Regions from separate parts of the Staphylococcus warneri genome, predicted to be linked through region 2. Evidence: predicted binding sites of a transcription regulator. Region 2 holds the regulator's gene; the other holds the start of a gene.
The links. The regulator NrdR, encoded in region 2, represses ribonucleotide reductase genes. The targets are predictions, from matches to a motif close to AACACNATATATNGTGTT.
Positions count from the first base shown of each region.

Region 1: a site for NrdR is predicted at 1,934-1,951, ahead of nrdD (anaerobic ribonucleoside-triphosphate reductase). Genes of this name have one in related genera too.

Region 1 is NZ_LR134269.1:257,215-262,455, forward strand. Features, by position in the region: gene EL082_RS01150 (ArgE/DapE family deacylase) at 1-565, shown strand, start outside; gene EL082_RS01155 (CHAP domain-containing protein) at 924-1,673, shown strand; gene nrdD (anaerobic ribonucleoside-triphosphate reductase) at 1,994-3,838, shown strand; gene nrdG (anaerobic ribonucleoside-triphosphate reductase activating protein) at 3,841-4,404, shown strand; gene EL082_RS01170 (anaerobic C4-dicarboxylate transporter family protein) at 4,856-5,241, shown strand, end outside.
Region 2 is NZ_LR134269.1:1,097,968-1,103,208, reverse strand. Features, by position in the region: gene thrS (threonine--tRNA ligase) at 1-529, opposite strand, end outside; gene dnaI (primosomal protein DnaI) at 897-1,817, opposite strand; gene EL082_RS05415 (replicative helicase loading/DNA remodeling protein DnaB) at 1,818-3,200, opposite strand; gene nrdR (transcriptional regulator NrdR) at 3,201-3,671, opposite strand; gene gap (type I glyceraldehyde-3-phosphate dehydrogenase) at 3,957-4,982, opposite strand.

The DNA of each region.
Region 1 (5,241 bases), 840 kb from region 2:
CAAGAAAAACGAAGGTACACATGCACTTGATGTGCACCCATTTATTGATGAATTCTTTGGCGACCAAGTTGACGATAAGACGGAAGAAAAAGTTGAAGACGTAGCTGCAGGACTTGTTATTGTGAATTCGATTATACGAGGTGGAGAACAATTTAATACTGTTCCGGAAGAAGCGTATGCTGAATTTAATGTGAGAACCGTACCAGAATATGATAATCGAGCGATTGAAAAATTATTTAAAGATACGATAGAAGAAGTTGATAGTGACAGACTTTCTTTAGAAGTAACTGTCGATCATCAAACAGTATATTCTCAAAAAGATAACACGTTAGTACAAAGCTTTTTAGATTATAATAATGAATTTAAAGTATCTGGTTTAGTTGGGGCGACTGATGCAGCAGAATTATTAGTAGATAAAGATGAAGACTTTGATTTAGCTATTATTGGCCCAGGTCATATGACTATGGCACACAAAACAGATGAATATGTTTATAAATCAAGATATTTAGACTATACAGATATGTATCAACAAGTAATGTTGAATTATTTAAACAAAACCCAATAAAACCAAATGAAATGGACTAAGATTATTGCGTGGATAATGCAATAATCTTAGTTTTTTTATGTAGAAAATTGTCAGATAAATTACATACATAGTAATAATTGATATTAACAAAATGATTAAGTTGCGTAGCTATCCTTTTGAAAGCCATTACAACCATAATCCAACAATTTTACAAAAAATGTTGGATTATTATGATTCATTTACAAAATCTTAACATCGCCCACAAAAGCTTGTTTGTTTGTTAGAGTGTGTCTTGTCGTTAATTAACGAAGAAGAAACTTATATGTTTATAGAAAATTGAAGGTAGCCACGAGATAGTAAACAAAAAAGCTTTATCATTCTTAGGAGGATATTTAAAATGAAAAAAATCGCTACAGCTACAATTGCAACAGCAGGTTTCGCAACATTTGGTTTAATGCAACATGATGCAGATGCAGCAGAAAACAATAACGGATATAATCCTAACGATCCTTATTCATATGAATACACATATACAATTGACCAACAAGGTAACTACCACTATGATTGGAAAGGTAATTGGAGTCCTAACCAACAACAAGGTAATAACAATAGTTATTCATATGGTAACCAAACTACTCAAAACTACAATTCAAATAATGCTACAAACAATAATCAAAATACACAATCTTATACTACTGATAATACAAATAATCAAGGTGGCGGATTAGGTGCTGATTATTCAACATCAGATAAAAATATCAAAGTGACTACACAAAACGCGCCATCTTCAAATAATTCAACTGCATTTTCTGGACAATCAAGCTCTGGTTCAAATGCGTATACTGCTGGTCAATGTACTTATTATGTATATGACAAAGTTGGCGGTAAAATCGGTTCTAATTGGGGTAACGCAAGTAACTGGGCAAACGCTGCAGCACAAGATGGTTATAATGTAAGTAATTCACCTAAACAAGGTGCAATTATGCAAACATCACAAGGTGCATTTGGTCATGTTGCATATGTTGAAAATGTAAATAGTGATGGTTCAATCAAAGTTTCAGAAATGAACTATAATGGTGGACCAGGTAACGTTTCAACACGTACTATTTCAGCTAGCCAAGCTGGTTCATACAACTACATTTCATAATGATTTATATTCAAAAAAGAACTCGAAATAATATTAAATATTATTTTGAGTTCTTTTTTGTGTTTGATTAAATTTTGAATGGGTGTGACATATTTGTCAGGGTTGTGATTAAATTCGTGCCTCCATGGGGGTTTATTATTATTTGACATACTTCAATCTTCAAAACAATGATTTCAAAAATTGAATGATTATTTTTATAGTTGTTCATGAATTAGTAATAAACTTATGACAGTTTAGTTAAGTCATCGATTATACATTGTAATACTATATATTGTGTTTTAAATTTTAAATAAACACTATATATAGAAAAGAGTGGTAAGATGAATCAACTAGAACAATCATTAACTGGTTTGATTGAGAAGGATCCAACTATCGTAAATGAGAATGCTAATAAAGATAGCAATACCTTTTCGACTATGCGCGATTTAACGGCAGGTATTGTTTCAAAATCATATGCTTTAAATTATTTATTGCCTAAACATATTGCTGAGGCGCATCAAAATGGTGATATTCACTTTCATGATTTAGATTATCACCCATTTCAACCATTAACAAATTGTTGTTTAATTGATGCAAAAAGCATGCTGAAAAATGGCTTTGAAATAGGTAATGCCAATGTTACATCTCCAAAATCAATTCAGACAGCATCAGCACAACTTGTACAAATTATTGCGAACGTCTCTAGTAGTCAATACGGTGGATGTACAGTGGATCGTGTAGATGAATTATTGAGTGAGTATGCACAATATAATGAGCGACATCATCGTGAAATAGCACAAGTTTATGTTAAAGATGAACAGATTGAAACATATGTAGAGCAACAAGTGACTAAAGATATTAATGACGCCATTGAAAGTTTGGAGTATGAGATTAATACACTGTATACCTCTAATGGTCAAACACCATTTGTCACATTAGGATTTGGCTTAGGAACAGATACATTAAGTCGTAAAATACAGCAGGCGATATTAAAAACGAGAATTAAAGGATTAGGTAAAGATCGTGTCACAGCCATTTTTCCTAAGTTAGTATTTTCTATTAAAGATGGTATTAATTTGAAAAAAGAAGATCCGAATTATGATATCAAGCAACTTGCATTAGAATGTTCAACAAAACGCATGTATCCTGATATATTAAATTACGATAAAATTGCAGAATTATTAGGCGATTTTAAAGCACCGATGGGATGTCGATCGTTTTTACCAAGTTGGCGTAATGAACAAGGTGAATTTGAGAATAATGGACGTTGTAATTTAGGTGTTGTAACTTTAAATTTACCAAGAATTGCGCTTGAATCAAAAGGTGACATGACAACGTTTTGGAAAATTTTTTATAACAAAATGTCGTTAATGCACGATGCTTTAGTATATAGAATAGAGCGATTAAAAGAAGCGACAGTAAATAATGCACCAATCTTATATAAAAGCGGTGCATTTAAATATAAACTCGATGATCACGAAGATGTAATGGCGCTATTTAAGAATAAAAGAGCTACGATTTCCATGGGATACATCGGATTATATGAAACTGCTACAGTATTTTATGGACCTAATTGGGAACATAATGACGAAGCCAAAGCATTTACAATCGAAATATTAAAAGAAATGCAGCGTCTACAAAAACAATGGACAAATCAATATGATATTTGGTTTAGCATATACAGTACGCCTAGTGAATCATTGACCGATCGTTTTTGTCGGTTAGATCAAGAACGATTTGGAGATATTCAAGATATTACAAGTAAAGGCTATTACCAAAATTCATTTCATTATGATGTAAGAAAAGATATTACGCCGTTTGAAAAATTAGATTTTGAAAAAGATTATCCCTATTATGCGAGTGGTGGTTTTATCCACTATTGTGAGTATCCTAAATTGAATCATAATATTAAAGCGCTAGAAGCGGTATGGGATTATGCTTATGATAAGGTAGGGTATTTAGGTACCAATATTCCAATAGATCATTGTTATGAATGTGGATTTGATGGAGATTTTAAATCAACACCACACGGCTATCAATGTCCTCAATGTGGTAATGATAACCCTGAAACGGTTGATGTTGTTAAACGGACATGCGGTTATTTAGGTAATCCAGTTCAACGTCCAGTTATTGAAGGACGTCATAAAGAAATGTGTGCGCGTGTGAAGCATATGAAGGAATCTTGACAATGAATCCTATATTAGAAATAGAACAAGGACAGGGGTATATAGCTAAGATTGAAACACATAGCTTTGTAGATGGTGAGGGTGTACGATGTAGTGTGTATGTTTCAGGATGCCCATTCCAATGTCTGGATTGCTATAACAAAGCGGCGCAACATTTTAAGTATGGTGAACCATTTACAGAGAAAATATTACAAGAGATTATCTCATATTGTGAACAGAGTTATATTAGTGGTTTAAGTATTTTAGGAGGCGAGCCCTTTTGTAACTTAGACGTGACATTGAAACTTGTACAAGCATTTCGACATAGATTTGGACAGACCAAAACAATATGGGTGTGGACTGGATTCCAATTTGAATATCTTTCACAAGATAAGGGATTACGCTTTGAATTATTAGAATCTGTGGATGTGTTAGTTGATGGTATGTTTATCACGCAGTTATATCGTCCTAATCTACCTTACAAAGGGTCATTAAATCAAAGAGTGATTGATGTATCCACATCTTTACAACGACAACAATTGAGTGAATACATTTGCAGTGGCCCATCAACGAGTAATAGCTTTTAATCATGTTATAACTCGTTATAGAAGGGAAATGTAATACTAAGAGCAAAGATTCAATATAGAGAAGGTGAGACAATATGTGGTTATTAATAGGTAAATGGATGATTGCCATTGGTCTTATCGTAGGTTCCATTATTGAAGAAACGATTTATAAAAAACGACGCCAAACACGTAAAACACAACAATCATAGTAAGATAATGAATCGAATGAGCAATCACTACAACGTGTAGTGTTGCTCATTTATTTTTAATATTAATCTAATTTGTAATTGTTAACATTTGTTGACGATGTCTAAATACTAGATATATCAGCTTTAAACGCTCATTTATATTGATAAAATAATACATTTGATTTTGTAATCAAATATGAAAATATATACTTATCACATGTTTAAGTGATAAAATATCAATGTTACTAAAAATTAACATCACAAGAGAGTTAGGAGTCCCTAAATTGCTACTGTTTATAATAGAAATTATGATTATGATTTTAGCTGTGTTATTAGGATTAAGAACAGCCGGTGCACTTGGCTGCGGCATATTTGCTATTGTAGCGCAACTCATTATGATTTTTGGTTTTCAATTACCACCGGGTTCTGCACCTGTCACAGCAGTGTTAATTATTCTATCAATAGGAATCGCAGGTGGTACGTTGCAAGCTACTGGCGGTATAGACTACCTTGTATATATCGCATCTAAAATCATCGAGAGATTCCCAAAATCAATTATTTTTATTGCACCAATGATTGTGTTTGTATTTGTCTTTGGCATTGGTACTGCTAATATTGCTTTATCATTAGAACCTATTATTGCTAAGACAGCTCAAAAAGCAAACATACA
Region 2 (5,241 bases):
ATTCCCCTTGAGAATATAATGTCACATTTTCATCTTCAGGTATTGCATCAATTAATTCTAATTTGTATGGATCATCTTTGAAGAATGCTTTAGCTTCATCCCTAGTAACTACTTTTCTTTCGATTTTATGATTCTCATCAACAATTTTTTTCATTGTTTTTTCAATTTTTTCAAAGTCATCTGATGAAATTTTTTCTTCAGTATCAAAATCATAGTAGAAACCGCCTTCGATGACAGGACCTACACCAAATTTAACATCCCCGTATAAACGTTTTAATGCTTGAGCCATCAAATGTGCAGTTGAATGACGCAATACTTCTAATGCTTCATCACTACCTGGTGTAACGATTTCAATTTCACCATCTTCTTCTAACGGTCGTGTTAAATCTACCATTTGTCCATTAAATTTACCTGCAACTGCCTTTTTACGTAGCCCTGGACTAATTGATTGCGCTATATCTTCAGTAGTAGTGCCTTTATCAAATGCCTTTGAATTACCATCTGGAAATTGAATATTAATTTGATCCATACTATTACCTCCTAAATTATAAAAATCATATCGTTGACTTATTGAATAAAAATCAATGTAAAAGTGTAGAGAAAATAAAAAAATCCCGCCCCTGAATCAGGGACGAGATTGTCGTGGTACCACCCTAGTTAAGCGTTAAAACCTTACTCATTTAAAAATAAGTTATTTAACGACTTCTCTACATAAGATAACGGTCTTGAGCCGAGTATTCATTACAAATACCATGCATTAAAGTAGTAATAATTTAATATATTAACCGTATTCTCATCAATCAACGGCTTTCTGTGTAACAGTGATTAAATTATCATGTCTTCAACAGTTTCAACGATTTAGATTTGATTCTATTATACAACATTTTATGAAAATATCAATTGTTTCTAAAGTTTTCACCTTTCAAGAAATAAGGTGTGGATAATGTTTTAATGCGTTCAATAATTCTAGCCGCTTTTGTTTTTTCTGCGCCTTCACGTGTCATTGATAAATGATGTTCTAATTCATCATAACTTAAATTTGAAGTAAAGAAAGTGGGTAATTCATGAATCATTCTGTAATGCAATAAAGGCCCAATAACTTCATCTCTAACCCACGGCGTTACTTCTTCTGCACCGATATCATCTAACATTAATATGTTGGCTTCTCTAATTCTTTGTAGTTTTCTTTCGTAACTACCATCTTTAAACCCACCTTTTAGTGTACGAATGTATTCGGGAAGATAAACTATTGTAGATGGCACTTTTTTAGCTTTAAGTTGATTTGCTATAGCACCTAAAATAAATGACTTTCCAGTACCAAAAGGTCCATACAGATAAAGCCCTTTGACATTTTCACCATTAATTAACTTTTTGCATATATCATTAACTTGCATTGCAATATCCAAACGATTTCGTCCAGTAGTATAAATATCTTTAATTTTTGCATTTAAGGTATCTCTCTGCATATGATGTGATGTAATCAATTGAGAATTAAGTCTTTCTTCATCATATTTTACTTTACATGGACATGGCAAATAGCGAATTTTAATGCGTTCGTTTTCAATATATAATTCTGGCACATGACCTTTAACAAAGTTAGGACACTCATTATAATTATGCCCATCATAGTGCTTTTGTTGGTCTTTATATTCTTGTAGGACGTTTAAGTCTTCATCAATCATAGCATTGGTTAGTTCTGATTGGTGTTCATTTAAAAATTGCTTCACATCAGGATCATTTACAACCTGTTGACGTATTTTAGCAATTCTCTTTTCGAAATCTTTATTTGAACCTACAATATTCTTAAAGCTTTCCATCTAATCCTCCTCCCAATCTTTATTTAATTGTTCTAAGAATGCTTGTCTATCCTTTTCAAATTGATCGTCTTTTTCATCTTTTGAAAGTGCTGTAGCGTTTGGATTATCTCTTTCTTCTAACCATTTAGGCGTTTTCTCCCTAGAAACCAATTTACTTTTACGATTATAGCCTTGATATGATTGTGATTTATTCTCGTTTGATGGTTTAGGTTGATTAACTTTCAAGGCATATTCATAAGCTTGCTTAGCCGTTGTTATACCTTTCTTTTTCCAATTTGAAGCAATTTCAAAAATATAAGATTTGGGTAATTTCATATCTTCTTTAAGCATAACAAATTGTAATAAGATGTTAATAACACCGAAGTTCATTTTTTCTCTATGAATTAATTCTTCAATCATATTTTTTTGAGATAATGTTGGTTCTGATTCAGACCAAGATGCTAACATATCAATCGGACTCGTCTGTTCTAACAGTTGAAGCCATTGTTCCGTGTCATTTTCAGGATCAGGAATTTCATTATTTTGGGTCGAAATGTCACTGTGTTTAATGTTTTTATTCAATTCTAACTTAGGTAATTGATTTTCATGTTCTATTAAATAATAAGAACGTGCCTGTTTACGCATCTCTTCAAAAGATAATTGCTGCGCACTTGTAATTGAATTCAATATAATATGTTTCATCGCATCAGCCGTTAAACCATATAAAGTTGCGAGTTGAACAATTAGACTTTTAGCATCCTTTGTCACTATTTCATTTGAGATGAAATGGTTATGTAACATCTGTTTCAACATATCAAAATCAAAAGATTCATTAGATAAATCCAATCCTTGATATTCACTCGCTTTAGGTATATTTTGTGTATCGATATCTAATATTCTATTGGGTACTTTAAAGACATCTGTAAACTTTCTGGTTGTTTGCTGATACTGTGATAAATCTCTAAAAGTTTGTTCAAAATGTTTCTTTAGAACCTGATATCTTTTTTTATCAACTTCACTATATAAAAATACAGATAACATAGGATCATTGAAAAATTGAGATGGTGACGGAGGTTGAATCAATTGATATATAAAATGTGTTTGTTGTTCATCATGTTTTACAAATGATTTCATCAAACCAATGGCTTCTAATAAATCCATTTGATTTCTAAAGTCGATTAAATTTTCTTTAAGTTCATTCATAATGACATAATGGGTGAGTGGTTGCTCAACATCATTTGAAAATTGATGCATAAAGTGATATAAACCAATTGCTTGAGGCCCAATTAAAGGTGTAAACAGTCGATTTAATATTTCAAGATGCTGTGAATTTAAATAAAAATCTTGAATCACTTCAAAACTATCTTGTGGTCTTAAACCTAATTCAAAGGAATTTAACCCCATTTATAAATCACTCCGTTTATTATCATTCAGAATACCTTGCATTGAAGCTAACAGTTGGTCAATATCTTTAAACTCTTTATAAACAGAGGCAAAGCGAACATAAGAAACTTGATCTACATGCATTAATAAGTTCATTACATGTTCTCCAATTTCTCTAGATGAAATCTCAGTATGCCCCTCATCTCTTAATTGCCACTCCACTTTATTAGTTATATCCTCTAGTTGTTGATATCTCACTGGACGTTTTTCACATGATCTAACTAATCCATTCAAGATTTTTTCTCTTAAAAATTGTTCTCTAGTTCCATCCTTTTTCACTACTATTAATGGACTCACTTCTATATGTTCGAATGTTGTAAACCTTGTACCACAATTTTCACATTCTCTTCTTCGACGAATCGCGTTCGCATCTTCTGCATGACGTGAATCTACTACTCTTGAATGTGTTGAATTACATTTTGGGCATTTCATGATTGTCACCCTTTTCTATTTAGATTATGCTCAATTATACTATAAATTCACACGTTACAAAAGAAAGCACCTTTTAAATTATATGTCTAAAAGTGTAAACTAATTTATATCATTAAATATAACAACCTAAATAAAAAATGTGACATTTTCAAAAATGATGTTAAAGTCAACTTTTTTCTATTTAATTTCTAGATAACTTTGGCATCTACATTTTATTTTGAACAAAAAACTGCCAATCTAACCTTCATATTAAAGATTAGACTGACAGTCTCTTAAAAATTAATTTTACACAGCTTCTACTGTTTTATGAGATTCTATCAACTTACCAATTTGCTCTGCTACTTCAACAACTCTATTTGAATATCCCCATTCATTATCATACCAAGCGATTACTTTAACTTTATTATCGCCCATAACCATTGTTGATTGTGCATCAATTACTGCAGAATTAGGATTTGTATTAAAATCTACTGAAACAAGTGGTTCACTTTCTACATCCAATACACCATCTAAATTTGCATTTTTGAAAGCGTCATTAATTTGATCAGCTGTTACATTTTGTTCTAAATCTACTACTAAGTCTACAAGAGAAACGTTTTTAGTTGGTACTCTTAATGCCATTCCATGTAATTTACCTTCTACTTCAGGTAGCACTTCTTTTAATGCTTTAGCTGCGCCTGTAGATGTCGGAATAATACTTTCATTACATGAACGTGCTCTACGCAAATCTTTATGCGGATTATCAATATTCTTTTGGTCATTAGTAATTGCGTGTACTGTAGTCATCAGACCGTTCACGATACCAAATTCATCATTTAATACTTTTGCAACTGGGCCAATACAGTTAGTTGTACATGATGCATTACTGAAAATATCGAATTTATTAACATCTAATTTATCATCATTGACACCTTTCACAATCATTTGAACATGGCCACCTTTAGATGGACCTGTTAATAATACTTTTTTTGCACCTGCGTTGATATGTGCAATAGCTTTATCACCATGATTGAATTTACCAGTTGCTTCGATGACAACATCTATATCAAGTTCTTTCCAAGGTAAGTTTTCAGGATTTCTATCAGAAACTAATTTGATATCTTGGTTTTTATAACGAATGCCATTTTCAATGGCTTCTACCTTCTCATCGTACTTACCATGAGTTGTATCATAATTGATAAGATGTGCAATTGTTTCTGGAGGGTAACTTGCATTAATTGCCTTTACGCTTAAGTTTTCATTTTTCAATGCAATTCTTAATACCATTCTACCTATTCTACCCATACCGTTAATTGCTATATTCGTTGTCATTTAAAGCACCCCTTGACCATTAATTTATATGTTATACTTTATGGCATTAGTATAACATAATAAATTACATTTGAAAGCGTTTACCAAAACTTTACAAATACAAATTTTAATCAAACTTAATAAGAATTAGTTATTAAATAACAATGAATTTAAGATTATCAAAACTAAAAAAACAGAAAATTTCTAAAGTAAGTATTCACATAATAAAACCCTAAGGCATTTATTAATGTCTCAGGGTTAATAAAAATCTCTTTTTGAA